Regions from separate parts of the Caballeronia sp. DA-9 genome, predicted to be linked through region 4. Evidence: riboswitches for the same ligand, from Rfam matches in the RefSeq annotation. Region 4 holds a riboswitch; each other region holds the start of a gene.
The links. A riboswitch is a leader RNA that binds a small molecule or an ion and turns the genes downstream of it on or off. The one in region 4 is predicted to bind cobalamin.

Region 1: linked by a shared signal. The riboswitch ahead of ACRWA7_RS00210 (TonB-dependent receptor) and the one ahead of ACRWA7_RS20160 (TonB-dependent receptor domain-containing protein) in region 4 are both predicted to bind cobalamin.
Region 2: linked by a shared signal. The riboswitch ahead of cobG (precorrin-3B synthase) and the one ahead of ACRWA7_RS20160 (TonB-dependent receptor domain-containing protein) in region 4 are both predicted to bind cobalamin.
Region 3: linked by a shared signal. The riboswitch ahead of cobW (cobalamin biosynthesis protein CobW) and the one ahead of ACRWA7_RS20160 (TonB-dependent receptor domain-containing protein) in region 4 are both predicted to bind cobalamin.

What each region holds. Positions count from the first base shown of each region.
Region 1 is NZ_CP195131.1:48,407-55,839, reverse strand. It holds gene ACRWA7_RS00225 (FecCD family ABC transporter permease) at 1-694, opposite strand, end outside; gene ACRWA7_RS00220 (ABC transporter substrate-binding protein) at 691-1,653, opposite strand; gene ACRWA7_RS00215 (ABC transporter ATP-binding protein) at 1,650-2,441, opposite strand; gene ACRWA7_RS00210 (TonB-dependent receptor) at 2,444-4,615, opposite strand; adenosylcobalamin (AdoCbl) riboswitch at 4,833-4,981, opposite strand; gene ACRWA7_RS00205 (bifunctional helix-turn-helix transcriptional regulator/GNAT family N-acetyltransferase) at 5,182-6,156, shown strand; gene ACRWA7_RS00200 (ketopantoate reductase family protein) at 6,162-7,154, opposite strand; gene ACRWA7_RS00195 (MarR family winged helix-turn-helix transcriptional regulator) at 7,298-7,433, shown strand, end outside.
Region 2 is NZ_CP195132.1:372,923-380,355, reverse strand. It holds gene ACRWA7_RS08020 (cobalt-precorrin-5B (C(1))-methyltransferase) at 1-816, opposite strand, end outside; gene cbiE (precorrin-6y C5,15-methyltransferase (decarboxylating) subunit CbiE) at 841-2,046, opposite strand; cobalamin riboswitch at 2,140-2,316, shown strand; gene cobG (precorrin-3B synthase) at 2,426-3,739, shown strand; gene ACRWA7_RS08005 (precorrin-8X methylmutase) at 3,732-4,358, shown strand; gene ACRWA7_RS08000 (precorrin-2 C(20)-methyltransferase) at 4,359-5,084, shown strand; gene cobJ (precorrin-3B C(17)-methyltransferase) at 5,072-6,748, shown strand; gene ACRWA7_RS07990 (vWA domain-containing protein) at 6,753-7,304, opposite strand; gene ACRWA7_RS07985 (ATP-binding protein) at 7,430-7,433, opposite strand, start outside.
Region 3 is NZ_CP195132.1:364,235-371,667, forward strand. It holds gene ACRWA7_RS07960 (cobyrinate a,c-diamide synthase) at 1-843, opposite strand, end outside; gene cobO (cob(I)yrinic acid a,c-diamide adenosyltransferase) at 845-1,447, opposite strand; gene ACRWA7_RS07970 (cobalamin biosynthesis protein) at 1,467-1,841, opposite strand; cobalamin riboswitch at 1,978-2,264, opposite strand; cobalamin riboswitch at 2,355-2,626, shown strand; gene cobW (cobalamin biosynthesis protein CobW) at 2,805-3,893, shown strand; gene cobN (cobaltochelatase subunit CobN) at 3,897-7,433, shown strand, end outside.
Region 4 is NZ_CP195133.1:867,716-875,148, reverse strand. It holds gene ACRWA7_RS20160 (TonB-dependent receptor domain-containing protein) at 1-1,233, opposite strand, end outside; cobalamin riboswitch at 1,306-1,606, opposite strand; gene ACRWA7_RS20155 (ATPase) at 1,934-2,317, shown strand; gene ACRWA7_RS20150 (cell division protein ZapA) at 2,314-2,628, shown strand; RNA gene ssrS (6S RNA) at 2,777-2,958, shown strand; gene ACRWA7_RS20140 (EVE domain-containing protein) at 3,110-3,568, shown strand; gene ACRWA7_RS20135 (SIMPL domain-containing protein) at 3,663-4,391, shown strand; gene lgt (prolipoprotein diacylglyceryl transferase) at 4,489-5,394, opposite strand; gene ACRWA7_RS20125 (LysR substrate-binding domain-containing protein) at 5,416-6,363, opposite strand; gene ilvD (dihydroxy-acid dehydratase) at 6,471-7,433, shown strand, end outside.

The DNA of each region.
Region 1 (7,433 bases), on a different replicon from region 4:
CCGCCAGGTCACCGGTCATCAGCGCGTTGAGTTCGCGCCGGCGCGCGAGCAGCAAAATGCCGCCGAAGAGCGCCATGGATGCAGGCACGCCAAGCAGGCTCCAGCGCGCAAGGCCTACGCCGCCCAGCGTCCAGAACAGGATGGACGACGCCGCGCGCTGGTCGCCGAGATAGAGCAGCAGGTTGGCGCCCGCGAGCATCACAAACGATACGGCAACCCCCGAGAGCAACAGCCGGTCGGAGTCAAGCCGTCCCTGGCGATGAGCCAATGCAATGACCATCGCGGTTGCGAGCAGCGCGCCCAGGAACGCCATGATCGACAGCGTGAACGGGCCAAAGATGGCGCCGAGAAACAGTGTTGCGGCCACCGCGCCGAGCGTCGCGCCTGAACTGACGCCGAGCAGATGAGGATCGGCGAGGCGGTTTGCCGTGACGGCCTGCAGCGCGACGCCGACCATCGCGAGCGCTGCGCCCACGATGCCCGCGAGCAGCACGCGCGGCAGGCGGATCAGCCAGACGATGGTATCGAGCGACGTGTTCCAGTCACCCGGCTCGTGCAACAGATGCGCGGCCACGATACGCGCGGTCAGACGTGGCGCTATCGACGTGGGACCGAAGCCGGTTGCAAGCACGACCGATACCGCAAGCACCACGCCGAGGCTTGCGACGATCACAGCCGGAGCGGCGCGCTTCACTGCGCGAACGCCTTCGGATGAAGCGCATGCGCAATCGTCTCCACGGCGGCGACGTTGCGAATGCCCGGCGTGGCGCTGTCGTATGGAATCACGATGAAACGCCGGTCGCGGATTGCATCGAGATTGCGCAAGGCAGGTTGATCGAGCAGGAACTGAATCTTTTGCGCAGCCGTTACCGCGCCGTAATCGACAATCACGATCGCTTGCGGATTGCGCGCCACGACGCTTTCCCAACTCACGCGGGTCCAGCTTTGCTGCACGTCGTCCATCACATTGCGCCCGCCCGCAGCCTTGATCAATGCGGTTGGCATCGCAAGGCCGCCTGCGGTGAAGGGCTTGTCCTCGCCGCTGTCATAAACGAAGACGCGCGGCGGCGCGGCGTTATTCCCAATGCGCCGCGTCACCATCGCGAGCCGCTTCTGCATGTCGTCCATCAGCATCGACGCTTGGGCGTCTGCGTCGAAGATGCGTCCCAGGTTACGCAGATCGTCATAGACGTCATTGAAGGTAGCGGCGGGACGAGGCATGACATGCGCGCACGATTCGCTCAGTTCATACACGGCAATGTGCAGTGGCGCGAGTGTCGCCGGCGTCACTGGACCGCCGACCTGCATGCCGTAGTTCCATCCGGCGAAATAGAAGTCGACGCCCGCATTGACCAGCACTTCAACCGATGGATATTGCCGCGCGAGTTCCGGCACGCCCTTCAGTTGAGCGCGCAAGGCTTCGTTGCCTGTGCTCCAGCCGCTGACGCCGGTATAACCCGCCATGCGAGACTTCAGGCCTAACGCAAGCATCATCTCCGTGAGATTGACGTCGTTGCTGACCGCGTGTTCGGGCGCATGCTGGAACACGACTTCGCGGTTGCAGCTTCGAACCGTGACCGGATAATGCGCCGCGCGTGCTTCCGAACTGACCAGCAGCAGCGCCAACAACGCAGTCGTGAACGGTTTGATCATGTCGAGTGAATGAGGGTGATGCGAGGGCATCGTGAAACGGGATGAAGGTCCACGATGGCATCGACATTGAATACGGCCTTCAACATGGCAGGCGTCAGCACGTCGTGCGGCTTGCCGTGCGTGACGATCGCGCCATTCGCGATCACATATAACCGGTCGCAAAAAGCCGCAGCAAGATTCAGGTCGTGCATGGTGGCGAGCGTCGTGATGTTCTGGTCCTTGACGAGCTTGAGCAACTCGATTTGATGGCGCAGATCCAGATGGTTCGTGGGTTCATCGAGCATCAGCACCGTTGGGCGCTGCACCAGCGCGCGCGCCAGCAATGCACGCTGTTTCTCGCCGCCCGAGAGCGAAGCGAACGCGCGTTCCCGTGCGCTCCACAGATCGACATCGCGCAACGCGCCTTCAACAATGCGTGCGTCCTCAGGCGTGGCACCGTCGAGCAGACGCTTGTGCGGCGTGCGCCCCATGCGCGCTATCTGTTCGACCGTCAGGCCGAAATCATCGGGCAGTTCCTGCAGCAACACGGCAATACGCTGCGCGGCCCATCGCGGCGACGCGCCCCAAACATCGGTCTGATCGAGCGACACCGAGCCTTCATGCGGCTTCGAAAAGCGAAATGCGCAGCGCAGCAAGCTGGTCTTGCCGCTCCCATTCGGACCGATCAGGCCGACGAATTCCCCGGCCTCCACATCCAGCGTGATCTCGCGCAGCAAGTGCGCCTGGCGGTGCTGCTCGCGTTCGGCGGGAGACCAGCTTAGATGATCGACGTGAAGTCCGCAGGACATGGTCAGAAGTTCATGGTGGCGACGACTTCGGCGGACCGGGCGGGCCCGAGCAGCCATTGCGTACCGTTATTCGCCGAGGTCACGGCGTAAGCGCGGTTGGCAAGGTTGCGCAGATAAAGCGCGATGTTGACCTGCCGCGTGGCTTGCCATTGTGCGGACAGGTCGAAGACCGTGTACGAAGGCACGTCGACGGAATTGGCATTGTCGCCGTATCGCCGGCCAACGTAGCGCAGGCCCGAACCGATTACCCAGTCCGCTGCGGGCCTGTAGGTCAGCCACAGGTTGGCCGTCTGCTCCGGGATGTTCAACGGCACGTTGCCGGCGCGCGATACCGCGACGCCGTTCACGGTCTCGTTGAAGTCGTCGTAGCGGGCGCGCAGCAAGGCCGCATTCGCCTCGATAGAAAATCCCCAGCCGAGCTTGAATGCCCCCGACCATTCGATGCCGCGCGACGATTGTTCGCCAACCTGCTGCTGGATCGCGGGATTGAGCGGATCCTGGCTCAACAGGTTCTTCTTCACGATCTGATAGAGCGCGAGCGTCCAGAAGCCGCGACCGTTCATGATGTCCTGCTTAACGCCGGCTTCCAGTTGCTGTCCAGTTGCAAGCTTGAACGCGGTCTGCGCCTGCGACATTGTGATCAACGAACCCACGCTGTCGGCGCCGCGCGTGTATTGTCCGTAGACGGACATCGACGGCGTGAGCTGGTAGACAAGTCCGAGACGCCATCCAGCGTTCGACAAGGTCTTGCTGAAAGTGCTGCCATTGCCGAGTTGCTGGCGCCAGAAATCGACGTAGTCATAACGCGCGCCCCCGACCACCGACACACGCGGCGTCAACTCTAAGCGGTCTTCGGCGAAGAGGGCGGCTTGCCGGGTGCGCGTGTAGAACTCCGGCACGGTCGGGTCGCTGCTCGCGAACACGCCCGGGTCGAAGCTGTCGGCATTGACCATCGACGAACCATCGAAAGGCGTGTTGCTGTCGCGCTGGAAGGTGATCTGGTTCGCCTCCGCGCCTATGACGAAACGGTTCGCGTGACCCATGGCGTTGCCATCGAAGGTCGCGTCGAGACGATTGCCGATTTGCCGCTCATGATGAATGATCTCGATGTAGTCGCTGCGCGTAATCTCGCGCGTCGATGGATCGAGCAGATAGCTTTCACTATCGCGATAGTGCCGGTTCGTCGTCAGGTAATAGAGCTGGTCGCGAATCGTAATGCCATCGGTTGCGTGATAGATGCCCGAGAGCCGCGTCGACTGATCCATGTAGGCAATCAGCGGATTGCCGACGTTGTAGTTCTTGTAGCGCAACGAGGTATCGAGCGCGCCGTCGTTCACCGGCGTACCGAGATAAGTCGCGGGCCGCTGGCGCCCGTAGTCATAGTCGAGCGTGAAAGACAGGCGCGGCGAAACATCGAGTTTCAACGCGCCGCCAAGCGCGGTCGTGTGCGATTCACCCCGATCCACCCAGCCGTTCGAGCGGTTGTCGCTGACATAGAAGCGGTAGGAGAGCATGGCGCCGAGCGCGCCCGTGGTATCGAAGGCAACGTGCTTCTGGCCTTCCGTACCAATACCCAATTGCACCGTCGTTGCATGGTCGCGCTGCGGCTGCTTCGGCACGACATTCACGACGCCGCCTATCGCGCCCTCGCCATACAGCACTGACGCAGGCCCGCGCAATACTTCAATGCGATCGACGGACCACGTATCGAAAGGGTAGGTCATGGTGCCCGCGCCCGGGTACAGGCGGGTGCCGTCATAGAGTGTCATGACGGATTCCTGGCCGCTGAAGCCGCGCACGCTCAACGCCGTGCCGCCATTGCCGGGCGAGCCGTCGCTGACAAATCCGGTCGCGCGCGTGACGGCGTCCGAGACGCTCTGGTCGCCGCGTTCCGCGATCTGTTTTACGGTGACGGTCTCCACGCTCGCGGGCGTGTCCAGGCTCGAAAGACCAAGGCGCGAGCCAGTGTGTGTGGGCGTTGCGAGCGGCGCGGTATCGATGCTGTTCGTGTCGTTCACCACGACGGGCGGCAATGTCGATGTGGTCTCATCGGCAAATACCGGCGACGCACTGAGCACACATAGGACCGCGAGCGCGGTTCTCTTCGGACGGCGCGATTGATAACCGCACCGGCTTCTCCGGCTGCTATGCGCCGAATTCCAGTTTCGTCCCATCTTGTTCCCCAAAGCGTATGCGTGTCTCGCCGCGCGAGGCAGCGATGACTTCTGTTGTGTGAGCGCTGACGATTCACGGCATGGCCGCGACCAATCGAATCAAGCTGTTCGTGTTGCTTTGTCCAAGGGCGGATATCGGCCGCTGGATGGCAAACGCGATTGATCGGGACAACAGGGACTTGCAGGGAAATGGATAACGCTGGCAGCGTCGGTCATGCGAGGTTCTCCAGGGGTTTCGCGCCCCATCAAAATTGGCTGGATTACGACGCCCAGGTCTGACTTCCGACCCCAAAGGGCCAGTCACAGTGGCGCGACCGCGCCGGATTCTCGCCGGCTTCCAAACGTCGTAGCCGCGCATTTTACGTGCGAAAGTGATCGACGTAAGACAAGTTTCGAAACAAACCAGCGATCGGACAGCCTCCAGATGCGATGTAATATTATTACATTCGTCGTCGGAAGAAACCAGATTATTTCGATGACCAATGGATCTAAGCTCGCAACGCAAGCTTGCACAAGTTGCGGCTCACAACTATATTGGTTGCGAACCGCAACCAATTGGGCCGATCATGGACTTTGTCGATATCCCCGCCAAGCCGCGAGAAACCACGATTCTCGAACTCCGGAATTTCTCCCGAAAACTGGTTCGCGAGCTTGGTTTCATGCGAGCAACGCTGGCCGACAGCGATCTCGCTCCGTCCGCGGTACACGCGATCATTGAAATTGGAACGGCGCCAGGGATAAGCGCCAAAGCCTTGGGCAACATCCTGCGTCTGGATAAATCGAATACGAGCAGGCAGGTAGCCAAGCTGGAAGCTGGCGCGCTCGTGAGGCGCGAGGTCGCAAAAGACGATGCCCGTTCGTCCGGGTTGTATTTGACGGAGGCAGGGCAGAAGCTCCGGAAAAAAATCGACCGGTTTGCGACGGATCAGGTATCCAGCGCGCTCCGGCGCATGGCGCCCTTCGACCAGCAGGCCCTGGTCCGTTCTCTCGCGCTCTACGCCGACGCGCTCGCGCAGGACAACGCTGCTGAAACGGTGGCCCGAGATATCGCGGAGACGGGGATTCAGGAAGGGTATCGGCCGGGCTGTATTGGTGACATTGCAAGCTTGCACGCACGGTTCTATTCGGCGCACTGGAATTTTGGCGTGTTCTTCGAAAAGAAGGTAGCGACAGAGCTTGCGGCGTTTGCCGGTTCATTGCCAGCCAATGGCAAGGCGCTATGGCTCTACATTGAAAATGATCGCGTTCTCGCTTCGCTGGCAATCGATGGAAACGAAAACACAGGCGTTGCCCATTTGCGATGGTTCATTGTGGACGATTCGCTGCGCGGTTGCGGCGTCGGGCGGCAACTGATGTCATACGCCATGAACTATGTCGATGAACGATTCAGCGAAACATATCTCTGGACGTTCAAGGGTCTGGATGCGGCGCGCCATCTTTACGAGTCGTTTGGCTTTCGATTGATCGAAGAAGCCGAAGGAGATCAGTGGGGAAGCAAAGTCGTGGAGCAACGGTTCAGTCGCGGTACGGTCTTGCTTTGATGCGATCAGGTTCGCCTGACGAGGTTTGCGTTCAACTGCCCCACAAGGCCATACAACACGCTCAGGAACGGCGCTGGAATTCCCGCCTTCGATGCAATCTCACAGGGCGCGCCAAGAATCGCTTCGATCTCCAACTGGCGGCCGGCTTCCACGTCCTGAAGCATCGACGTCTTGAACGCGCCGAGCTTGCGTGTCAGCGCGTTGCGGGCGTCGGTGGTCATGGTCAGTTCAATCCCGATCGCCTTGCCAATGCGCCGCGCTTCTTCCATGACGGCAACCACGAGTTCCTTCGTGAGCGGATCGTCGAGGATCACGTCGCCGGTCGAGCGCGTGATTGCGCTGATCGGATTCATGGTCATGTTGCCCCACAGCTTGACCCAGATGTCGCGACGAATGTCGTTGGAGGCAACCACGTCAAACCGGGCGCGGCGCAAAAGCTCTATGGCGTTGGCTGCGCGATCAGCGAGCCGCGCAGACCCGGGCCCGATGATCAGCTCATTGCCGTGGCCTTTCCTGATCACGCCTGGCTCTGCAATCGACGATGAAATATGCACGACGCATCCAGAAGCTTGCGACGGCGGCAGCACTGCCAATACCGCGCCTGCCGGATCCACCGACTCGAGACGTTGACCCGCGAGCGCGCCGCCAAATTCGTGGAGATACCACCACGGCACCCCGTTCATGACCGACACGATATGCGTGCCGGGGCCGACCAGCGGCTTCAGCGAAGCGGCGGCCGCAGTCAGGGCGGGTCCTTTCAGGCAGATGAACAACAGATCCTGTACGCCCAATGTGTCGGGCAGGTCGGTCGCATGAAGGTCGATCACGTAACGATCGTCGCCATCGATTACCGAAAGGCCGTCGCGCTTTATGGCGTCCAGATGCGCGCCTCGCGCAAGCAGACTGACCGGCACGCCCGCGCGCGCAAGCCGGGCTGCCACGATACCGCCAATGGCGCCGCCGCCGACTACAGTGATCTTCGAATCGTGCCTGGTCAAAACTCCGCCTCCTGAAGCGATCCCTGTCACGTTGATCCGGGATTACGCTAAGCTGATGCTATCGATTAATTGATGCGTGCGCAAGCATCGGAAATCCAATACATGTGCGTTGCCATAAAAAGGGCGGATGCCGGAGGAAAGGAATGAACGATACGATCATGATTCAAAGCCTGTTTACCTATCGGTTGCATATGCTTAAGAAACAGACCGACAAGGCCATGAACGGGGCATTCAGCAACGGCATCTCGTTGACGTTGACCGAAGCCCGCGTCTTGCTGA
Region 2 (7,433 bases), on a different replicon from region 4:
GGCGAGCTTGCTGATCTTGCCGAAGCCGCCGCACAGGCTGAGTTTGCTCACAGGCGCACGTCGCAAATGCTTGAGAACGGCGCCCACGAAATCGCCCATTTCGATCAGGGCGATGTCGGGCAAGTTGTATCGAACGCGCATGGCGTCTTCGCTTTGATTGCCCGTGCACGCCGCAATATGAACGTAGCCATTCGCGCGCGCAACGTCGATACCCTGATGGATCGAAGCAATATAAGCCGCGCACGAAAACGGCCGCACAATGCCACTCGTGCCGAGTATCGACAAGCCGCCAACGATACCCAGACGCGGATTCATGGTCTTCGCCGCCAGTTCCGCGCCGTTCTCCACGCCAATGCTCACTTCGAATCCACCGGCGTAGGCATATTCACTGGCGAGTGCGGCGAGGTGCTCGAACATCATTTTCCGCGGCACAGGATTGATCGCGGGTTCGCCGATAGCGAGCGCGAGCCCGGCGCGCGTCACGGTGCCCACGCCGGGTCCCGCGAAAAACTGCACGCCCGGCTGCTCCACCAGGCGCACGCGCGCGAAGACGATTGCGCCGTGCGTGACGTCGGGATCGTCGCCCGCATCCTTGATCGTGCCGGCTTCGGCATGACGAGCGTCGCCGTCCACCAGGCGGCAGAACACGAGCGGCAACACGACCTGCTGGCCCTTCGGCAACGTGATGTCGGCATGCTCGGTAACAACGCCGCCAAGCAGCAGACGCGCTGCTGCAAGCGACGTCGCCGTGGAGCAACTGCCGGTGGTGAGGCCCGTGCGCAACGGCGCAGGCTGTTCGGGCGTCTCGTCACGCATGGCGGCAACGGCTCGAAATGCGCGTCATGACTTCACTGCGTGCAGCAGCGTAATGGGAAGCGCCTGACGCCATGTATCGAAGGCGCCGAGCGGCTGCGCGTGCGCAACAGCAATGCGTGTCAACTCGCCGCCGTTCGCCGCGCGCCACGCAACGAGCGTCGCCTCGCTTTGAATCGTGACCGCGTTGACGATCATCCGGCCGCCCTTCCTCAGACGATCCCAACATGTATCCAGCATGCCGGGAACCGTCACGCCACCGCCGACAAAAATCGCATCCGGCGACGGCAATCCGGACAACGCACCGGGTGCTTCGCCTTCCACGAGTCGAAGCCCGGGCACGCCGAGCGCGTCGCGATTGCGTTGAATAAAACGTTGCCGACCGCTATCCGCTTCAACGGCAATGGCGCGGCAACTTGAATGTGAGCGCATCCATTCAATACCGATCGACCCGCACCCCGCGCCCACATCCCAAAGCAATTCGCCGGGCTCGGGTGCGAGCCGCGCGAGCGTGATCGCGCGGACATCGCGCTTGGTGAGCTGGCCGTCATGTTGATAGGCATCGTCGGGCAGACCGGAGGTGAGCGGCAGGCGCAATGCGTTGTCATCCGCGATACATTCGATCGCCACGAGGTTCAGCGCGGCCATGCCGGCTTCCTGAGTCCAGGCGTTGGCAACGCCGTCGATGCGACGCTCGCGCTCGCCGCCCAGGTGTTCGAACACGCTCATCCGGCTGGCCCCGAAACCGCGCTGCTGCAACAGCCGCGCGATGTCGAAAGCGCTCGATTCATTGCTGCTGAGAACGACCATGCGCGCGCCGTGGTGAACGTTCACGCCAAGCGCCGCGACCGGACGCCCAACGAAGGAGACGACAACCACGTCCTGCAACGGCCAGTGCAACCGCGCTGCAGCAAGCGACACGGAAGACAACGCGGGAAGTACGCGGAATTCGTGCGCCTCCAGTTCGCGCGTAAAAGTCGCGCCAACGCCGAACATCATGGGGTCGCCGCTTGCGAGCGCACATACTCGCTTCCCACGGTATTCAAGCACCGGCGCAATCGAAAACGGCATTGGCCAGGGGCAGCGCTCCGCGCCAATGCGCCCAGGTAAAAGGTCGAAATGGCGCTGGCCGCCGAAAATGGTATCGGCGGCCAGCAACGCCTCGCGCGCGTCCCGGCCGAGTCCATGCCAGCCATCTTCTCCGATCCCCACCACGGTCAACCACGGTGCCATCCGTCAACCTCGTCTGGTTCATTCGTCGCTTGCGTGCTTGCCTGACCGGCGCGGCCACACGGCCGCTGGCTTTATAGGCTGCGAAAACGGGCATAATATCGCGATTTAGCCGGTGCCCCGAGGGGCCTAAGAGGGAACACAGCAAAACTGTGGCTGCCCCCGCAATTGTACGCAGCGAGTCCGCGCTCCACTGCCACTGGTTTCGACTGGGAAGGCCGGTGCGGACGGCGACCTGCCAGCCAAGAGACCTGCCGGCCGGAATTCTTCGTGCAAGCCAGCATCGGGCGGGGTGTACCGATGCCGCGATCCTGCCCGCGCTTTCGCATACGAAACCGCGGGTCAGAGTCGAGGCGCCGCGCGAGACCGAACGGGTCACGCTTTGAACGCATCACTCGAATCGCTCACTGCTGAACGCGGGTTAATACCGGCATCGAGGCCATCGGCATGTCCCGGCCTGATGCGGATCGTCCCTGCTCGCGATGGCGGCCTGTGCCGCATTCGCCTCTACGGCGGCGAGTTGAGCGCAGCGCAGGCTCGCGAGGTCGCGGAAGTGGCGCGGGCGGTAGGCTCAAGTTGTATCGATGCAACCAATCGTTCGAATCTGCAGATCCGTGGCGTGCGCCCGGGCGCGGAAGATGAGCTGATTTCGCGGCTGGTCAGGATCGGACTCGGCCCGGCCACACCCGGTTCCGACGATGTCCGTAATCTCATGATCAATCCGCTCGCCGGTCTCGATCCAGACGCCACGCTGGACGTCACGCCGCTTGCGCGCAGATTGCTCGATCAGTTGCAGCGCGATGCGCGGCTGCAGGCGTTATCGCCGAAATTCGCGATCATGCTCGATGGCGGCGAGCGCCTCGCCATGCTCGATCATCCGCACGATGTATGGTTCTCGGCGGTATCGGCGGATCGATTTGTGTTTGGGCTCGGCGGATGTCCTCCAGTATTCGACGAACATATGCCACCGCTGGCGTCAGTCGAGCAAGCGCGCGTGCCCGCAGTTGCGAGTGCATTGCTGCATACGTTCCTCGATCTTGCGTCGCCCGAGCAAACGAGAATGCGTGACTTGCTGAACACAATCGGCATCGAGGCGATTATCGATCATGCGCAGCGCAAGCTCGACTTCGCGATTGAACGGAATGCGAGCGCCTGGAGGCGTACGCCATCCGATGCGCGGCGGCGTTTCGGCGTGCATCGGCAAAGAACGGAGGGCACTGTGAGCATCGGCGCGCAAGTCCCGCTTGGCCGTCTCGATGCAAACACGCTGCAAGCGCTCGCCGAACTCGCGCCGCGCATGCGTATGACACCGTGGCAAAGCGTGATGCTGCTGGACGTGCCAATCGAAAAAGCCCAGCCCACCATCGCACGGCTCAAGGCGCTCGGCCTTGCAACGGCGGCGAACGAACCCTTCGCGCGGCTGATCGCCTGCACGGGTTCTCAAGGCTGCGCCAAAAGCTTCTCCGATACCAAAGCCGACGCCCGGCGGCTCGCGCCCTTGCTGCATACGAAAGGCGACGTCCACCTGAGCGGTTGCGCGCGTTCGTGTGCAGCGGCGCACCGCGTGGATACAACCTTGCTCGCCGTCGCCCCGGGCCGCTACGACCTGTACTTGCAGGCGCCCGAACCCGTCGCCCGACACATCACCATTGAAGAGGCAGCCCTATGGCTTGCCCGGAGCACCACAGATGCTTGATTACATCCGCGACGGCCAGGCGATTTATCGTGCGTCGTTCGCGACCATCCGCGCCGAAACGAACCTCGCCACTTTTCCCCCCGACCTCGAAAAACTCGCCGTGCGCGTGATCCACGCATGCGGCATGACGGACGTGATCGATGATCTCGTGTTTTCGGATGGCGCGGGCACAGCGGGCCGCGAAGCGCTCAAGCGCGGCGCGCCCATTCTCTGCGACGCGCGCATGGTCGCCGAAGGCATCACGCGCTCGCGTCTGCCCGCCAATAACCGCGTGATCTGCACGCTCAACGACGCATCCGTGCCCGAACGTGCCCGCGAACTCGGCAACACACGCTCGGCTGCCGCGCTCGAATTGTGGCGGCCGGATCTTGGCGGCAGCGTGGTGGTGATCGGCAATGCGCCTACCGCGCTATTTCATTTGCTCGACATGCTCGACGCAGGCGCACCAAAACCCGCCTTGATCCTGGGCTTTCCGGTGGGTTTCATCGGCGCGGCGGAATCGAAGGCGCTTCTCGCCGCCGACAGCCGCGGCGTACCGTTCGTTGCATTGCAAGGCAGGCGCGGCGGCAGCGGCATGGCCGCCGCCGCGGTGAATGCGCTCGCTTCGGAGACCGAATAGATGAGCGGACGTCTTTACGGCCTGGGCGTGGGTCCCGGCGACCCCGAACTGATCACGGTTAAAGCGTTGCGCCTGCTGACATCGGCGCCGGTGGTGGCTTACTTCGTCGCGAAGGGTAAAAAAGGCAACGCGTTCGGGATTATCGAAGGGCATTTGAAGGACGCGCAAACGCGCATGCCGCTGGTTTATCCCGTGACCACCGAAGCGCTCGAGCCGCCACTGTGCTATGAGACGATCATCGGCGACTTCTACGATGAATCCGCCATCCGCATCGCCGATCATCTGGAAGCGGGCCGCGACGTCGCCGTGATCTGCGAAGGCGATCCGTTCTTCTACGGCTCGTATATGTACCTGCACGACCGGCTCGCTGAACGCTTCGAAGCCGAAGTCGTGCCCGGCGTGTGCTCCATGCTCGGCGGCGTCGCCGTGCTCGGCGTGCCGCTGGTGTACCGGAACCAGAGTTTGTCGGTGTTATCGGGCGTGCTGCCGGAAGCCGATTTGCGCGAACGGCTTGCAGCCACGGACGCCGCCGTCATCATGAAACTGGGCCGCAACTTCGACAAGGTAAGGCGTGTCCTGAAGGATCTGGGACTCGACAATCGCGCGCTCTACGTTGAACGCGCGACCATGGCGAACCAGCGCATCGTGCCGCTGGACGATGTAGACCCAATGGCGTCGCCCTATTTCTCGCTGCTGGTCGTGCCGGGGGAAAAATGGCGCGGATGACTGACGCAAAGCCCCTGGCAATCGTGGTGCTGGGTGCGGGCGCATTGCAGACCGCGCGCCGGATTCAGACGCGCTATCCCGACGCGATGATTCATGGTCTCGCGAGCCGCGTGCAGACCGATGTTGCATTCGCTGAACTGAGCGCTCATCTGCGCGAACTCTACGCAAGCAATACGCCTGTTGTCGCGCTATGCGCCGCGGGTATCGTGATCCGCTGCCTCGCCCCCCTTCTCGCCGACAAGACCGCCGAGCCGCCCGTTCTCGCCGTTGCCGAAGATGGCAGTGCGGTCGTGCCGCTGCTTGGTGGACTGAGCGGCGCCAACGTCATGGCGCGCGAAATCGCGGCGGTGCTGCAGGTCGCGCCCGCCATCACGACGAGCGGCGAGTTGCGTTTCGGCACATGCCTGCTGAATCCGCCGGCGGGATACGTGCTCGCGGATATCGAACACGGCAAGCGCTTCGTGTCCGACCTTCTCGCGGGCGAGACGACGCGTATTGAAGGCGATGCGCCGTGGCTGGATCAGGTTGCGCTGCCGCGTGCAGCCGATGCAAGCCGCGCGATCCGAATCTCGCCGCATACAGGCACTGATTCAAACGACCTCGTGATTCATCCGCGCTCGGTGGTCGTGTGCGTGAACGCAACGCATCTGGATGAGTCGATAGTCGAGCGCATCCGGCTTGCATTGCGTGAAGTGAAGGTATCTCCAATGGCGGTCGCGGCCGTACTTGCGCCAATGACCTTGATGACGTCCGCGCGCCTGATCGAAGCCGCACATACGCTTGATGTTCCATTGCGGTTTGGTACGTTATCCGAAGGGTTTGAAACGCTGACACCGCGTAATGAAGGCATCGAAATTGCCATCGCGCCTGACGTGGTGGATGTTTCGATGCTAGGACAAGCGCGCGGCACGCTGACCGTGATCGGCCTTGGCCCTGGCAGCGCGGATCTGATGGTGCCGGCCGCGAAACACGCGTTGTCCCAGGCCGACGATATCCTCGGCTATGAAACCTACGTGCGCATGGCCGGGCCGTTCAAAGCGCATCAAACCCTGCATTGCACCGATAACCGCGAAGAGATGCAACGCGCCCGCCATGCGTTCGAACTGGCGAGTGCGGGACGCAAGGTCGTGGTTGTATCGTCGGGCGATCCGGGCGTGTTCGCAATGGCCGCTGCGGTACTCGAAGCACTTGACGAGGGACGATCGAACGACGCGTGGGCCGCGGTAGACCTGAATATCGTGCCGGGCGTATCCGCTGCGCTCGCGACGGCGGCGCGTGCGGGCGCGCCGCTCGGCCATGACTTCTGCATGCTCTCGCTATCCGATAACCTCAAGCCGTGGGCTGTTATCGAAACGCGCTTGATGCACGCCGCGCAGGCCGATCTGGTGATGGCCTTCTACAACCCCGTGTCGCGCGCCCGGCCCTGGCAACTGGATCGGGCGCTCGAGATTGTGCGGGCGTATCGCGCGGGGACGACTACGGTTGTGCTGGGACGCAACATCGGCAGACCGGGAGAAACCCTGGTCACGAGCACGCTCGAGAACCTGCGATCCGATCAGGTCGACATGCGTACGATGGTGATAATCGGGTCATCGACCACGCGAAGTTTTCCGCGCGGCGATGGCGCTGGCGATTGGGCATACACGCCGCGCTGGTACGAATGAGCGGCTAAGCCGGCGTCATGTCGGCGGCCGTGCGATAGTCCGCGCGCCATGACTCGGCAAGCTTCATGCAACGGCCGAGACCGACCGCCTCGCTTTCAAAATCGACAATGACAATCTGATCCGCCGAGTCGGGACGCGCGGGCATCTCGGCGCTGCGGCCGTCTGTCAGCAACCACAGGACGCGGCGTTGTGAAGGCTTGTGACGCGCCGCTTTCAGCAACACGTTGGCCCCTGTATGCACACCCAGCGCGAGCGGTGTGCCGCCTCCGCCGCCAATGGGTGCGAGCCATCCATCGTTCCACCAGTGCGCGGCGCCAGGCTCGCGACGAACCTCCGCCGTTGCACCGCCAAAACACACAAGCGCCACCTCGGAGCGTTCCCGATACGCACGGTCGAACAACGCAGCAACAAGTCCCTTCGCCAACGCGAGCCGCTTACCGTTAAGCATGGAGCCCGAGCAATCGAGCACGAAACAATGCAACGCACTCGCCTCGTCCTCTTCGCGATGAAAGCGCAGGTGCGCAGCGTCGAATACTCGATTGCGCTTTGCCAACAACGTCTGAATCCAGTCGATACGCGCGCTGATGTCGCCCTCGCGCGAACGAGTATTTCCTGCAGCGCACGGTTTTGAAAGCCATCGAAGGCGACCTGAGTCGGTGTGTGTTTCCTGCCTTCGATGGCTCAG
Region 3 (7,433 bases), on a different replicon from region 4:
CGCATCAGCGTGAGCAGGGAGGGGTTCGTCGGCCAATGGCGAGAAGGTCGAAATCGTGGCGCCCAGCGCCTTCAGCAGATCCAGATTGGCCGGGTACACGAATGAAAACGCCGCGTCGCGCGCGATTGCAATGTGCAGACCTTCGAGCAAACGTGGCGGCGGCTCTAGCGCCTCGTCGGAGAAATCGATTGCCGGCGGCAACTCGCGCAAGGCCGTCTCGGCGATAGCATCAGCGGCGCGATCCAGCCTTGCGTCTAGGTCTGCAATTTCAGCCGCCTGCGTCAAGCCGAGATGGCGGCCGGGTAACGCAACATCGTCCATGCCTGGCAAGTAGCCGCAATAGCGCACGCCTTTGGGAATCGCTTCGGACAGCATTTGCGCGTGCCGTTGCGACGCCACGCGATTGGCCAGCACACCATGGAACGGCAAATCCGCACGATACCGCGCGAGCCCGAACGCGAGCGCGCCGAACGTTTGCGCCATGCCGTGGGCGCCAATGACGGCCAGCACCGGCACGCCAAACGTGGTGGCGAGATCGGCGCTGCTGGGCGTGCCGTCGAAAAGACCCATCACGCCTTCTATCAGGATCAGGTCGGCCGTTTGCGCCGCTTCGGCGAGCAGTGCGCGGCAGCCGCGCTCCCCTACCATCCACAAATGCAATGCGTAAACAGGCGCGCCGGATGCACGTTCAAGAATCATCGGATCAAGAAAATCCGGGCCGGTCTTGAAGACGCGCACGCGCAAGCCACGGCGCGTGTGATGGCGCGCGAGTGCTGCTGTGACCGTGGTTTTACCCTGGTTCGACGCAGGCGCGCTGATGAACAATGCGGGGCAGGCGCGCACGTCAGAACTCGACGCCGCGTTGCGCCTTTACCCCTTGCTCGCGATACGGATGCTTGACCGCGCGCATCTCCGTCACGAGGTCCGCGGCCTCCACCAACGCTTCCGGCGCGTGACGTCCCGTGACGACGACATGCAGCATCGGGGGCCGTGCGTTGAGCACACCGAGCACTTCATCGAGTGGCAGGTACTCGTACTTCAGCACCGTGCAGAGTTCGTCGAACACGACCATCTGATATTCGCCGCTTTCGATCATCTGGCGCGCCGCGTCCCAGCCTTTTCGAGCCGTGGCGATATCGGCATCGCGATTCTGCGTGTCCCAGGTATAGCCGTCGCCCATCGTGATGAAATCGCAGTTGGCGATTGCGCCGAGGAAATCGCGTTCGGACGTGTGCAACGCGCCTTTGATGAACTGCACCACGCCAAGCCGCATGCCGTGGCCAAGCACGCGCACGGCCATGCCAAAGGCCGCCGTGGTCTTGCCTTTTCCCGTGCCCGTATTCACGATCAGCAGGCCCTTTTCAACCGACGCCTGCGCCTGCTTTTTCTCGTGGCCTTCCTTGCGCCGCTGCGTCATGCGCAGGTGCGATTCTTCATCCGTTTTCATCACGTTTTCCCGGTTACTGTCAGTTATTTGGCTTGTCTTCGGCAATAGCCACGGTCACGCCATCCAGCGCGATTTTGGCCCGCACGATCCGGCCATGACGCGACGCAAGCAGCGCGCAAGGCTCGCATACTCCATCTACACCGATAAGCGTCCGGACCTGTTCCGACGCACACGTAGGCACTTGCGCGACGCGTTCCTTCGAAAAAAACGCTATGGGCAAGTGGTGAAGTGCGGCGAATTCGAGCAGCGCGGTTTCATCCTGCTTGTCATCAATCGATGCCAACGCGCGGACCTTCGAGATCGACGCAGCTTCGAGGGCCGTGAAGACCGCCGCTTGAATCTGCGCCACGCTCACGCCGCGCCTGCACCCTATGCCGATGACCCAAGTGCTCACGATCGTGCTCCATCCGCGAGTCTGAAACGCACGCGACAAAGCCGGCAAGAACACTGCGAATATGAATTCATGTAAGACGATAAATGCGTTACGTCCTTCATCCGTCCCTCGCGGATGCGGCGTCCGGCGCGTCTGTGACGCGCCACTTGCGCTGGCCGGTATCCGGGCTTGGCGACCGCATTCGCTTGAGCCTTCCCGCTCCTGGGAGCAGTGGCAGTGAAGCAAATGTACGCTGAGGTCCGACAGGTCGCCAGGAAGCAACCGAACAATCCGAACCAGCGTGGGTCGCGTACCGTTGCGGGGACAGCACAGGTTTTTCATATGCGGCAAGACGCCAGGAATAAGCGCTCCTGCATCCTGTTTCCCGTTTAACTACGCGCGCAGGAAAAGCGCGCGTGAGCACCAGACGCGCGCCAAAGATAGCACAGGGATGCGTGCTAGCGCTCGGCTTTCCCGTTCCCTTATTCTTGGCCGTGAATCGCCGCAATCTTGACCGCGACGCCTCGCGAGCCTAGACTTGGCGCAGTTTCTGGTGCTCGCGCGCGGTCTCTGCCGCGCGCAGTTAAACGGGAAGCAGGGAGCGCCGCCGGATCCTCGTGCGCGCCAACCTGCGCTGCCCCCGCAACGGTAAGCGAAAGTTGCGCGACGTTTCAGGCATTGCCTCACGCCATATCACGCTTCGCGCAGCAAAGCCGGCTTCGAACACCACTGCATGCGTATTGCATGCGGGAAGGTGAAGCGGCATTTTCGCCAGCCCGGATACCGGCCGGAACGAATCAGCACTTGGAGCGACCAGTGCCGCGGGGATGCGGCACATGCTCGACACTTTCATCATGCTTTTCCGGATTGCAGCTTTGTATGCGTGTCAGGTGGCGGCGCGAGCGGCACTTATTGCTTGCGTGACACAACGGCGCTTCAGGTTGTTTCCGGCGACAGCGGACAATCGATACAACGGAGCAACGGATGCAAATGCGCAAAATCCCGGTCACTGTCGTCACGGGTTTCCTCGGCAGCGGCAAGACCACGTTGATGCGGCACATCCTTGAAAACGCCAAAGGTTTGCGGATCGCGGTGATCGTGAACGAATTCGGCGAACTGGGTATCGACGGCGAGATTCTCAAGGGCTGCAACATCGGTTGCGAGGACGAAAGCGCGACAGATCAACCGAACCTTTATGAGCTTTCGAACGGATGTCTCTGCTGCACCGTGCAGGAAGAGTTTTATCCGGTCATGGAGCAACTCGTCGAGCGCCGTGAGCAGATCGATCATGTGTTGATCGAGACGTCGGGCCTTGCATTGCCCAAGCCGCTGGTCCAGGCGTTCAACTGGCCGTCGATCAAGAATGCGTTCACTGTTGACGCCGTTGTAACCGTGGTCGATGGTCCCGCTGCGGCAAGCGGCCAGTTTGCTGCCAACCCGCAAGCCGTGGACGAACAACGCCGCGCCGATCCGAATCTCGATCATGAATCGCCATTGCATGAGTTGTTCGAAGACCAGTTGGCGTCGGCGGATCTCGTGATTCTCAACAAGACCGATCTCATCGATGAAGCGCAGCAACGCGCCGTCGAAACACTGATTCTTGGCGAGATTCCGGCGGGCGTGAAGATCGTTCCGGCGCAGATGGGGCAACTCGATCTGCATACCTTGCTCGGACTCGAAGCGGCGTCGGAGGCAACGATTCACCTGCGCGCGGATCATCACGGTTCGGCGGACGACGAGGGCCACGCGGATCATCATCACGACGATTTCGATTCTGTCGTGGTGCAGGCGCGCGTCGAGTCGCGCGAGGCGGCGGTCGCGGCGTTGCGCACGCTGGTTAATGCCAACACGATCTATCGCGTGAAGGGTTTCGCCGCGTTGCCGGGCACGCCTATGCGCCTTGTCGTTCAAGGCGTGGGACAGCGGTTCGATACATACTTCGATCGCCGATGGACAGCCGCCGAGTCGGCCGACGCAACCAGCCGCTTCGTGTTGATCGGAGAAGATCTCGATCAGGAGCGCCTTCAACACGCGCTGCTCGACGCGCTCGCCAACGCACCGGTCCAGGCCTAAGCCGTGCATCTGTTACGCACGACGCCCGGTGGTTTTGTCGATGACGCCGCGGGCGTCATGCGCATCGACCAGACGCCGGCGCCTATTGTCGTGCTGAGTTCGGCCGACACCACGCTGTCGCTTCTTGCGAGCGTGGTGCCGAATCTCGAAGCCCAATTTCCAGCCGTGCGCCTCGCCAACCAGGCGTTCTTGCGTCAACCGGCGTCGGTTGATTTTTACGTCGACGATGTGCTCAAGCATGCACGCGTGATCGTGATCGATCATCTGGGCGGCGAGGCTTACTGGCCTTACGGCATCGAGAGCATTACCACGCTGGCACGCAAGAACGGTCAGATGCTCGTGATGTTCTCCGGCGACTTGCAGGAAGATCCGAACCTTGTTGCCAAGAGCACGGCGGAGCCCGCGTTGTGCGATCAGCTCTGGCGTTATCTGCGTGAGGGCGGCGCGCAAAATGCGGAAGCGTTTCTACGTTGTATTGCGTTCAGTGCGCTGGGATATGGGCGCGAAGCCGACCCGCCGGTTCCGTTGCCTGCGGTCGCGATCTATCATCCGGCGCGGCAGATCGCGACTGTGGATGACTGGCGGAAAAGATGGACGCAGAACGCGCCCGTGGTCGCCGTGTTGTTCTATCGCGCCCATTTGCAGTCCGGAAATACCGATGTATTCGACGCGTTGATCGACGCACTCGAAGCGCAAGGGCTGAATCCGTTGCCGATTGCAATGGCGTCGCTCAAGGACCCGTTGAGCCGCGAAGTCGTGCAGCAACTGTGCGCGGATAACCATGCATCGCTGGTATTGAACACGACCTCGTTCGCGGCCGGCGTCATTGACGACCCCGCGCCGTTCGAACTCGCGGGCGACGCACCCGTGCTGCAGGTCATTCTGAGCGGCGGTAATCGCGACGACTGGGTGAAGGACAATCACGGGCTGACATCGCGCGATATAGCCATGCACGTCGCGCTGCCTGAAGTGGACGGCCGCATCATCACGCGCGCGATCAGCTTCAAAGGCCTTGCATACAGATGCAAGGCAACGCAGGTCGATGTCGTGCGGTATCAGCCCGATCCAGAGCGCGTGCGATTCGTCGCTGAATTGAGCCGGCGCTGGTGTCGCCTGCGGCACGCGCCAAACGCCGAGAAGCGTATCGCGCTCGTGCTCGCAAACTATCCGCTGAGCGAAGGGCGCATTGGTAATGGCGTGGGGCTCGATACGCCGGCATCCGTCGTGAACATTCTGTCCATGCTCGCGCGCGCAGGATATGGAACGCAGGAAATTCCCGTCGACGGCGACGCATTGATGCAGGCGCTGACCTCCGGCGTGACCAATGATCCGGTCGTGCGCGACATGCGTCCCGCGTTGCAGAGCCTTGCGCTCGATGACTATCTCGACGCATTCCACAAGCTCCCTGTCGACGTACAGCAAGAAGTGAGCGCTCGCTGGGGTCCGCCCGAAAGTGATCCCACCGTGCGGCGCGGCCGCTTCATGATCGCGGGCTGGCGCTGCGGGCAGGTGTTCGTCGGCATTCAACCGGCGCGCTCTCGCGAACGCGGCGACTATGCGAGCTATCACGATGCCGAACTCGTGCCGCCGCATTCGTATCTCGCGTTCTACTTCTGGCTGCGCTTGCGCTTTAACGTCGATGCAGTCGTGCACGTGGGCAAGCACGGCAATCTGGAATGGCTGCCGGGCAAGAGCGTCGCGTTGAGCGCGTCGTGCTGGCCCGACCTGACCCTTGGCGCAATGCCGCATCTGTATCCATTCATTGTCAACGACCCCGGCGAGGGCAGCCAGGCGAAGCGGCGTGCACAAGCGGTGATCATCGACCACCTGATGCCGCCGCTCACGCGCGCTGAAAACTATGGGCCTTTGCAAGACCTCGAACGTCAGGTCGATGAGTATTACGAAGCGCTGATGGTCGATCCGCGCCGCGCGAAGCTGTTGCGAAAGACGATTCTGGCAAGCATCGTGGAGCATAAGCTGCATGAAGAACTGGGACTCGAAAAGCCGCGCGACGCCGACACGGAAAACGCATTGCTCAATCGTGCGGACGCATATCTGTGTGAGCTTAAAGAGGCGCAGATCCGCGATGGCCTGCATGTGTTTGGCGTGTCGCCACAGGGCGTTCAACGCCGCGACACGTTGCTTGCGTTAGGCCGTTATCCAACTGGCGACGGGCAGGGCGAAAACGCGAGCGTGCTGACCGCGCTGGCTCGCGATCTGCAATTGGGCGAAGCATTCGATCCTCTGGATGCCGACTGGACCGCGGCATGGACCGGACCGCGCCCGGCCGAACTCGCGCGCATGGTCAATGCACCCTGGCGCCATCACGGCGATACGCGCGAGCGTCTTGAACTGCTTGCAACATCGCTGCTGGAAGGCAATGCGGATGCCATTGGACCGCACACATCGCAAGTGCTCGAGCGGCTAAACGGCGATCTGGTGAGCCGGCTCGATGCGTGTGGTCCGCAAGAACTGCTGCAGCTTCAGCGCGGTCTCGACGGACGTTTTGTGCCGCCGGGTCCGAGCGGCTCGCCATCGCGCGGCAGACCGGACGTTCTTCCCACCGGGCGCAACTTCTACTCCGTCGATACCCGCGCCGTACCCACACGCGCCGCGTGGACGCTTGGCTTGAAGTCCGCAAACATGCTCATTGAAAGGCATCTTCAGGAGCATGGCGATTACCCGCGCGCGATCGGTCTGTCGGTGTGGGGCACTGCGACCATGCGTACGGGCGGCGACGATATCGCGCAGGCAATGGCGTTGATCGGCGTGCGTCCGAAATGGGCGGCGGGCAGCAATCGCGTGACGGACTTCGAGATCTTGCCGATCACGATTTTCAACCGGCCGCGTATTGACGTGACGCTGCGTGTATCGGGCTTCTTTCGCGATGCATTCGCGAACCTGATGCATCTCTTCGATGCCGCTGTTCAGGCGGTCGCCGAACTCGACGATGAAGGCGAAGACATCAATCCAATCCGCGCGCGCATCATGCGGGAACGCGACGAACACATTGCCCGTGGACTCGACGCGAGGCAAGCGCGTTTGCGTGCAGGCTGGCGCGTGTTCAGCACGAAACCCGGTGCGTATGGCGCGGGCTTGCAGGAGATGATCGACGCGAGGCAATGGCAGAACGACGCGGATCTCGCACGCGGATTTCAGAGTGCCGGCGGCTACGCATACTCGCAAACGGGCGATGGCGTGGACGCGCGGGAATCGTTTGGCGCGCGTTTGTCGACGCTCGACGTGGTGGTTCAGAACCAGGACAACCGCGAGCATGACCTGCTCGATTCAAACGACTATCACCAGTTCCAGGGCGGCATGGTGGCGGCCGTGCGCCATCTTTCGGGCGCGCAGCCGCAAGCGTACAACGCCGATCACAGCAATCCCGCATCGCCACGCATACGCACCTTGCAGGAAGAGATTTCGCGCGTGATCCGCTCGCGCGTGGTCAACCCGAAATGGATCGACGGCGTGAAGCGTCATGGTTACAAAGGCGCGTCCGAACTCGCGGCGACCGTGGATTATCTCTTTGGATATGAC
Region 4 (7,433 bases):
GTGGGCATCGAAATAGTAGCCGTAGCCGAGGTAATAACTATTGGCGCCGCCAAAATCCGAATACTGGTCGCGCCGCACGTTCGCCTGAAATTGATTCGCGCCGAAGTTGCCCACGTAACCCGCGAAACCCGAATTCACATGGCGATCCGGCGCGGTGAGCTGATCCGAATCCAGAGTCTGGTCGAGATGTTCATAGCCGAACACAAACTTGTGGTCCGGCGTCAGCGCGAGATCGTTCTGCCAGGTGTATTGACGGTTTTCGGAATTGAACTTGCTGTCGTAGACGCCGTTCAACTCCGTGTTCGCACGGTCCTGCCCCTGCGCCACGGTGAAATGCGTGGTCCAGTTATCGGTGATCTTGCCGTTCGCAAACACCGAAGTAGAGCGCACGCGGTTGTGCGATTCGTTGTCGTCGGTGGGCAGGCCGAAAGCGTTATCGAAACTATTGATACCGTTTGATTGCAGGAAGCGCACGCCCGCGTCCCATTTGCTCGAGAACTGGTGCCGCAACGTTGCCGACACGCTCTCGTTGAGATAGCCGTTCGCATTCGGGTTCACATTCGGCGAGGTTGCCGGATCGATCGATGAAAACCCGTCCGTCTTTTCGCGCGAGAGCGTCACGCTGAAGGTGGTGCGCCCGTCTTTATCAAGCGCGCCGTTTGCGCCAACCTGCTGGCGCTGCGTGTGATAGCTGCCTACCTCGTTCTCGAAGTTGAAGCGCGGCGGATGATCGCCGCCGTCCTTCGTGAAGATCTGCACGACGCCGCCCACCGCACTCGATCCATACAGCGCCGACACATTACCGTTCACCACTTCCACGTGGTCGATCTGATCGAGCATGAGTTGCGAGAGTTGCGCGGCGCCCAGTCCGGCGGATTCCACCCGCACGCCATCGATCAACACGAGCGACTGCGCCGACGACGCACCGCGCAAGAACAAGCTCGCGCTCGAACCCGGGCCGCCGTTGCGCGTGATCTGCGCGCCTGCGCCGAGCGCGAGCAGGCCGGCGACGTCGGTGGCATTAGTATCGGCGATATCCTGCTGATCGAAAAGCGTTGTCTGCGCGATGGAATCGGCGAGTTTTTGCGGCGCGCGAGTCGTCGTCACCACGACGGGCGCAAGCGTGACAGGTTCGCTGGAACCCACGGTAGTTGCCGATACGGACTGGGCACTCGCGACAACGGGTAAACTGCCGCAAAGCAGCAGCACGGCGCGGGTAATGGGTGAAACCATGATGTAGGACGATCCTGTAAATGCATGCGCGACCCGCTCCCCGCAAGTCCATGCGTGACGAGCACGGCCGCGAGGCGATGCTCTCCCCGAGGCCGGTATCCGGGCTGACGACGCGTCGGCCCGCCTTCCCGCGCCAAAGGCGCAGTGGCATAAGCGTGGCGTCCGTGCCATTTCGAGTCGTGAAATGCCGTTGAAATGCCGCGAGGCGGCCGGACGTTACGCGTGGGACCGGCTTGCAACTTGCGTTGCGGTCGCTTACCGTTGCGGGGGCAGCGCAGGTTGGCGCGGTCCAGGCGGACTTTGCTCCCTGCTTCCCGTTTAACTGCGCATGCTGGATCAAGCGTGCGCGAGCACCAAGGTGGCGCGAGTTTAAGAGCGGCGCGCGAACCCGTCAAGAAAGCGGGAACATGCCGCCGTGCGGGACATTGCCGCATTTGATCGGGCGTTCGATTCACCCGTGTTTTCATGCGGTCAGACAAGTTTCGAACAAATTTGAAGCGGTAGTTTGAAAAGCGCCGATTGGCTCGCCGTCACGCAGTCGAATGGCGGCGGAATTTAACTGGATAAATCATTTCCCCTTACGAATAAAGGCTCGCGCCAATGCATTGACTTCCAACTGCTGTTACGTCTGGAAACGAACCAAATTTCTGAAGCGCCAGCGAAGCGCGCTAAAATGCGAGGTCTTAAGAGGACGCAGCACATGCTCAACGAACTCGAATCACTGTCACAAAATATTGGCCGGCTGATCAAGATCAGCGAACGCCATCATCAGGCGCATGACGCAATTGCCCAGCAACTCGACCAGTTGCGCGCGGAGTTTGCGGGTGCGCAGGAAGAACTCGCGCAAATGCGCGAGGAACGCGACGCCCTGATGGCGGAGCGTGATTCGTTATCGGCGAAAATCGACGATGCGCAAGTTCGTCTCAACGCAATTCTCGAAAAATTGCCGCGCGCGAAAAGCGCACCCGAGCCGGATAACCAGCTTGCCCTTTTGCCTCCCGATGCCAGCATCGAACCGGACACCGCCGAAGCGGCGCACGGCGCGTTGCACGAGGAATCACACCATCACGGAGAAAAGGCATGACGACCAAGCAGATCGAGGTATCCATTCTTGGCGCGCCGTACCGCCTCGCTTGCTCGCCAGAAACGGAAGGTGCACTGCGTGAAGCGGTTGCGCGCGTGGATGCGGAAATGTCGAAGGTGCGCAATGCAAGCAGCGTGCGTGGCACGGATCGGATTGCGGTAATGGCGGCGTTGTCGCTTGCGTCGGAATTGCTCAAGTTGCAGAACAGCGTGCGTCACGGCGAAGCGTTCCCTGCCGAAGAAATTCGCCGCACCATGCATCAAATGAATGAACAGCTTGGCGTGGTGATTTCACAATACGAAGCGCAGTGAATTCCAGCGTGCACATGTTTGCTAACGCTTGGGGCGCATGTGATGTCGTGGACGTTATTGCATTGCGCACACGGTTCGACGCCATGCAATCGACATAAAGTTTTCCTGTATCAGTGCTGCATCGTCGGGACGATTGGTGTACAGTGATTGCTCCCTGCCTGGTTTGCCAAGGTCATATATTCCTTGAACCAATGCCATTGTGCACGGTTGTGGGATCTTGTAGCACTGGCGAGCGCGTCACTCTGTCTGATGAGCCCAAGGTGTTGCTTACTGCGACCAATCTTGAACCCAGGTTCAGGATGCCGGCCTAGCGGCTTGGGCGGGGACCTGATTGAGCAGCATGCGTGAAGTTGCGCGCAAGGCTGCACGTAACATGCTTGACCCAAGCGAACGGCGTCGGAAATTTTCCGATGCCGTTTTCTTTTTGTACGGGTGTGCTGTGAACATTCAAGCAGCGCATCTTTTTCCGCGAGCCACGTTCATGCGCTATTGGCTGATGAAGTCAGAACCGGACGAAGCGAGCATCGACCATCTCGCGCATGCTCCGAAAAAAACCTTGCCCTGGACTGGCGTGCGCAATTACCAGGCGCGCAACTTCATGCGCGACGGCATGCAGATCGGCGACGGCGTTCTCTTTTACCACTCGAGTTGTCCGCAGCCGGGCATTGCCGGTATTGCGAAAGTATCGTCCGCGGCTTACCCCGATCCCACGCAGTTCGATTCATCCAGTCCTTACTACGATCCAAAGTCATCGCCGGAAAAGCCACGGTGGCTTCTTGTCGATGTTCACTTCGTCAAGAAGACACCGCTCATCCCGCTTTCCGCGCTTCGCGATCACGCAGAGCTTGCCGACATGCAGGTGCTTGCCCGAGGCAATCGTTTATCGATCACGCCTGTGACCGAGGCGCAATGGCGCTTTATCACCGAACATTTTTTGTAACGTCATTAAAGGAAACCGAAGGGAACTTCGTGAGCACGTGCGTCAACTAAGCATCGGTCACAATGACGTGCACTCATGCATACGGAGTTAATCGATGACAAAGAAAAACACCACTTCGGCACTCGCGGCCATTGCCCTGCTTGCTGGCGCTGCCATGGCGCAGGGCGCGTCCGCGCAAAGCGTGGTGACACAGGCGCAGCCTTCGGGCGTATTGTCGCTTTCTGCGCAAGCAAGCGAAGACGTGCCGCAGGACGTCGTTGATATCACCTTGTTTTACGAGCAGGAAGCGAAGGACGCGGCGTCATTGACGAGCGTGCTCAATCAGCGCGCCGACGCCGCGCTGCGCATGGCGAAGGGCGTCGAAAACGTGACGGCCCATAGCGGCGCGTTCACGGTGTATCCATCGACGGATCGCGACGGCCGTATTTCCGCGTGGCGCGGTCGCACGGAAGTCGTGCTGGAATCGAAGGACTTTACGGTCGCAACGAAGCTCGCCGGGAAAATGAGCGATTCCATGCAGGTGGGCAGCGTGACCTTCTCGTTGTCGCCCGAGGCGCAGCGCGAGGCGGAGCAAAAGCTTTCCACGCGGGCAATCGCTTCGTTCAAGCAGCAGGCGCAGGCTTCGTCGCAGGCGTTCGGCTATAGCGGCTATGCAATTCGTGAAGTGAATATCGGGCATAACGGCTCGTCACCGAGACCGGTAATGATGATGGCAGCCAGGAGCATGAGCGCAGACGCAAAGATGGCCGCGCCCATGGCGCTTGAAGCGGGCACGTCGACCGTGACCGTGAATGTGTCCGGGTCGGTGCAGATGAATCGTTAAACGCGTCGGCTTGACGGTTTAATAGAGCATCGGTAACGCGTTAAAAAGCCTCGCTCCGCGCGAGGCTTTTGTCGTTCTGCGCGAGTTGATTCGGCAATCAGGATACTTTCGCGGGTTTTGAAGGCATGGCGCGTTCTCTCTTATACGACCAGATCAGCAAACCAATTCCCACGATAATCATTGGCAGGGAAAGCCATTGGCCCATCGATAGATTTGCAGCCAGCAAGCCGAGATAATCATCCGGCTCACGAGCAAACTCCACGGTAAATCGCGCGACGCCATAACCAATTAGAAACACCGCCGAAATCGCGCCAACCGGCCGCTGCTTCCTCGATATCAGCCACACCACAATAAACAACGCAAAACCTTCCAGCGCAATCTCATATAACTGCGACGGATGGCGCGGCAACATTTGGTATCGGTCGAAAATCGCGCGCAGATGCCACTGCGCATCCAGATCGGGATGCTTTTGCAGCCAGACGGCGTCATCGGCGGAAGCGTTCTGGAACAACATGGCCCAGGGCGCATTCGGATTCGTGACGCGGCCCCACAATTCGCCATTGATGAAATTGCCGAAGCGGCCCGCGGCAAGGCCTAGCGGCACCATGGGCGCGACGAAATCAGTGACCTGCAGCCACGTGCGCTTGCGCTGCCACGCGAACACGATCATTGCGGTAATCACGCCGAGCATGCCGCCGTGAAAGGACATCCCGCCTTCCCATACCTTGAAGATATCGAGTGGATGGGCGAGATAAAAACTCGACTTGTAGAACACCACATAGCCCAGCCGGCCGCCCAGGATCGTGCCGAGCACGCCGTAAAACAGGATGTCGTCGATATCTTTCGTGGTCCAGCCCTGCGCCGACACGTAAGGCAGACGCAGCCGGATCCGTCCGATCACAATGCACTGGATGAACGCCAGCAAATACATGAGGCCATACCAGCGCACGGCGAGCGGACCCAGATGAATGGCGATGGGATCGAAATTCGGGTGAATGAGCATGTTTCTATTTACGGGGTGAAGTCACGGCAGCGCCGGGACGGTGGCTGCATGAGCGCGCACTATATCGATAAAACCGGCGAGCACCGGGCTGACCTCCGCCGCGCGCCAGACGAGTCCGGTCTCGACCACGAGCCCGGATTCGAGCAACGGACGATACACCACTCCGGTCCTTCGCAGATGACGCAGCGACTGCGGCACGAGCGCGACGCCCATTCCAGCCGACACCAGACTGACAATGGTCTGCATCTGGATTGCCTCCTGCCCGATACGCGGCATCAGCCCGGCCGCGCCGTAGCAGCCCATAATCATGTCATAGAAATCCGGCGCGAGACGGCGCGGAAAGACGATGAGCGGGGCATCGGCGAGTTGATGGAGGCTCACCGGCGTGTCCGACCACTCGGCAGCGCCCTGCCCGAGTCCGGCGGCGGCGTCGCTCGACATCGCGATGACAAGCGGCTCGCGAGCGATCGGCAAGTACGAGAGCGCGACGGCATGGCGCGGCGGCAGGGGCGGAATGACCAGGCCGGCATCGATACGCCCGGCGACCAGTTCCTCCACCTGCACGTCGCTGGTTGCTTCCACGAGTTGCAGCCGCACGCCAGGATAACGCGCGCCGAAATCGCGCAGCAGCAACGGCAGCAGTCCGTAATCCGCGGTGGAAACGAACGCCAGCGACAACACGCCCGCTTCGCCTCGCGCGAGCGACTGCGCGAGCGGCCTGAGAGAATCGGCGCCCGCCAGCAGCCGGCGCACTTCCGGCAGCAAATCCTTGCCAACCGGCGTCAGCTCGACCGAGCGCTTGGTGCGCACGAACAGCGCCACGCCGAGCATCTCTTCGAGCGAGCGGATGGCCTGCGACAAAGGCGGTTGCGTCATCGCGAGCCGCGCGGCGGCGCGCCCGAAATGCATTTCCTCCGCAACGGTCACAAAATATCGCAACAATCTGAGTTCGATGTTTCGCGTTTCCACTAATACCTTCCACGACCTAATCGACCCTGAATAATATATTGGACACGCGTTCTCAGAAGCTCCATCCTTCTGCGATCAGATAAAAAATATTCTCAAGGAGCCCCCACATGGCCTTCAATCGCCGCTCGAAAAACATCACGCAAGGCGTCGCGCGTTCCCCGAACCGCTCTATGTATTACGCCCTCGGCTACAAGGAGGAAGACTTCGACAAGCCGATGATCGGCATAGCGAACGGTCATTCCACCATTACGCCGTGCAATTCGGGTTTGCAAAAACTGGCCGATGCCGCCGTCGAATCCATTCGCAAATCGGACGCGAATCCGCAGATCTTCGGCACGCCGACGATTTCCGACGGCATGTCGATGGGCACCGAAGGCATGAAGTACTCGCTCGTCTCGCGCGAAGTGATCGCGGATTGCATTGAAACAGCGGTGCAAGGCCAGTGGATGGACGGCGTGGTCGTGATCGGCGGCTGCGACAAGAACATGCCGGGCGGCATGATCGGCCTTGCGCGCATGAACGTGCCGGGCATCTACGTGTATGGCGGCACCATTCGGCCGGGCAACTGGAAGGGCAAGGACCTGACCATCGTGTCGTCGTTCGAAGCCGTGGGCGAGTTCTCGGCCGGACGCATGTCGAAGGAAGATTTCGACGGCATCGAGAAAAACGCGTGTCCGTCGAGCGGATCGTGCGGCGGCATGTACACGGCGAACACCATGAGCTCGTCGTTCGAGGCGCTCGGCATGTCGCTGATGTATTCGTCGACCATGGCCAATCCCGACGAGGAAAAAGTCACGTCCGCGGCGGAATCGGCGCGCGTGCTGGTCGAAGCCGTGAAAGCCGACCTCAAGCCGCGCGACATCATCACGAAGAAATCGATAGAAAACGCCGTCGCGCTGATCATGGCAACGGGCGGCTCGACCAACGCCGTGCTGCATTACCTGGCGATCGCGCACGCGGCGGAAGTCGAATGGAGCATTGACGACTTCGAGCGCATGCGCAAGAAAGTGCCGGTGATCTGCAACCTGAAGCCATCGGGTCAATACGTGGCGACCGACCTTCACAAGGCT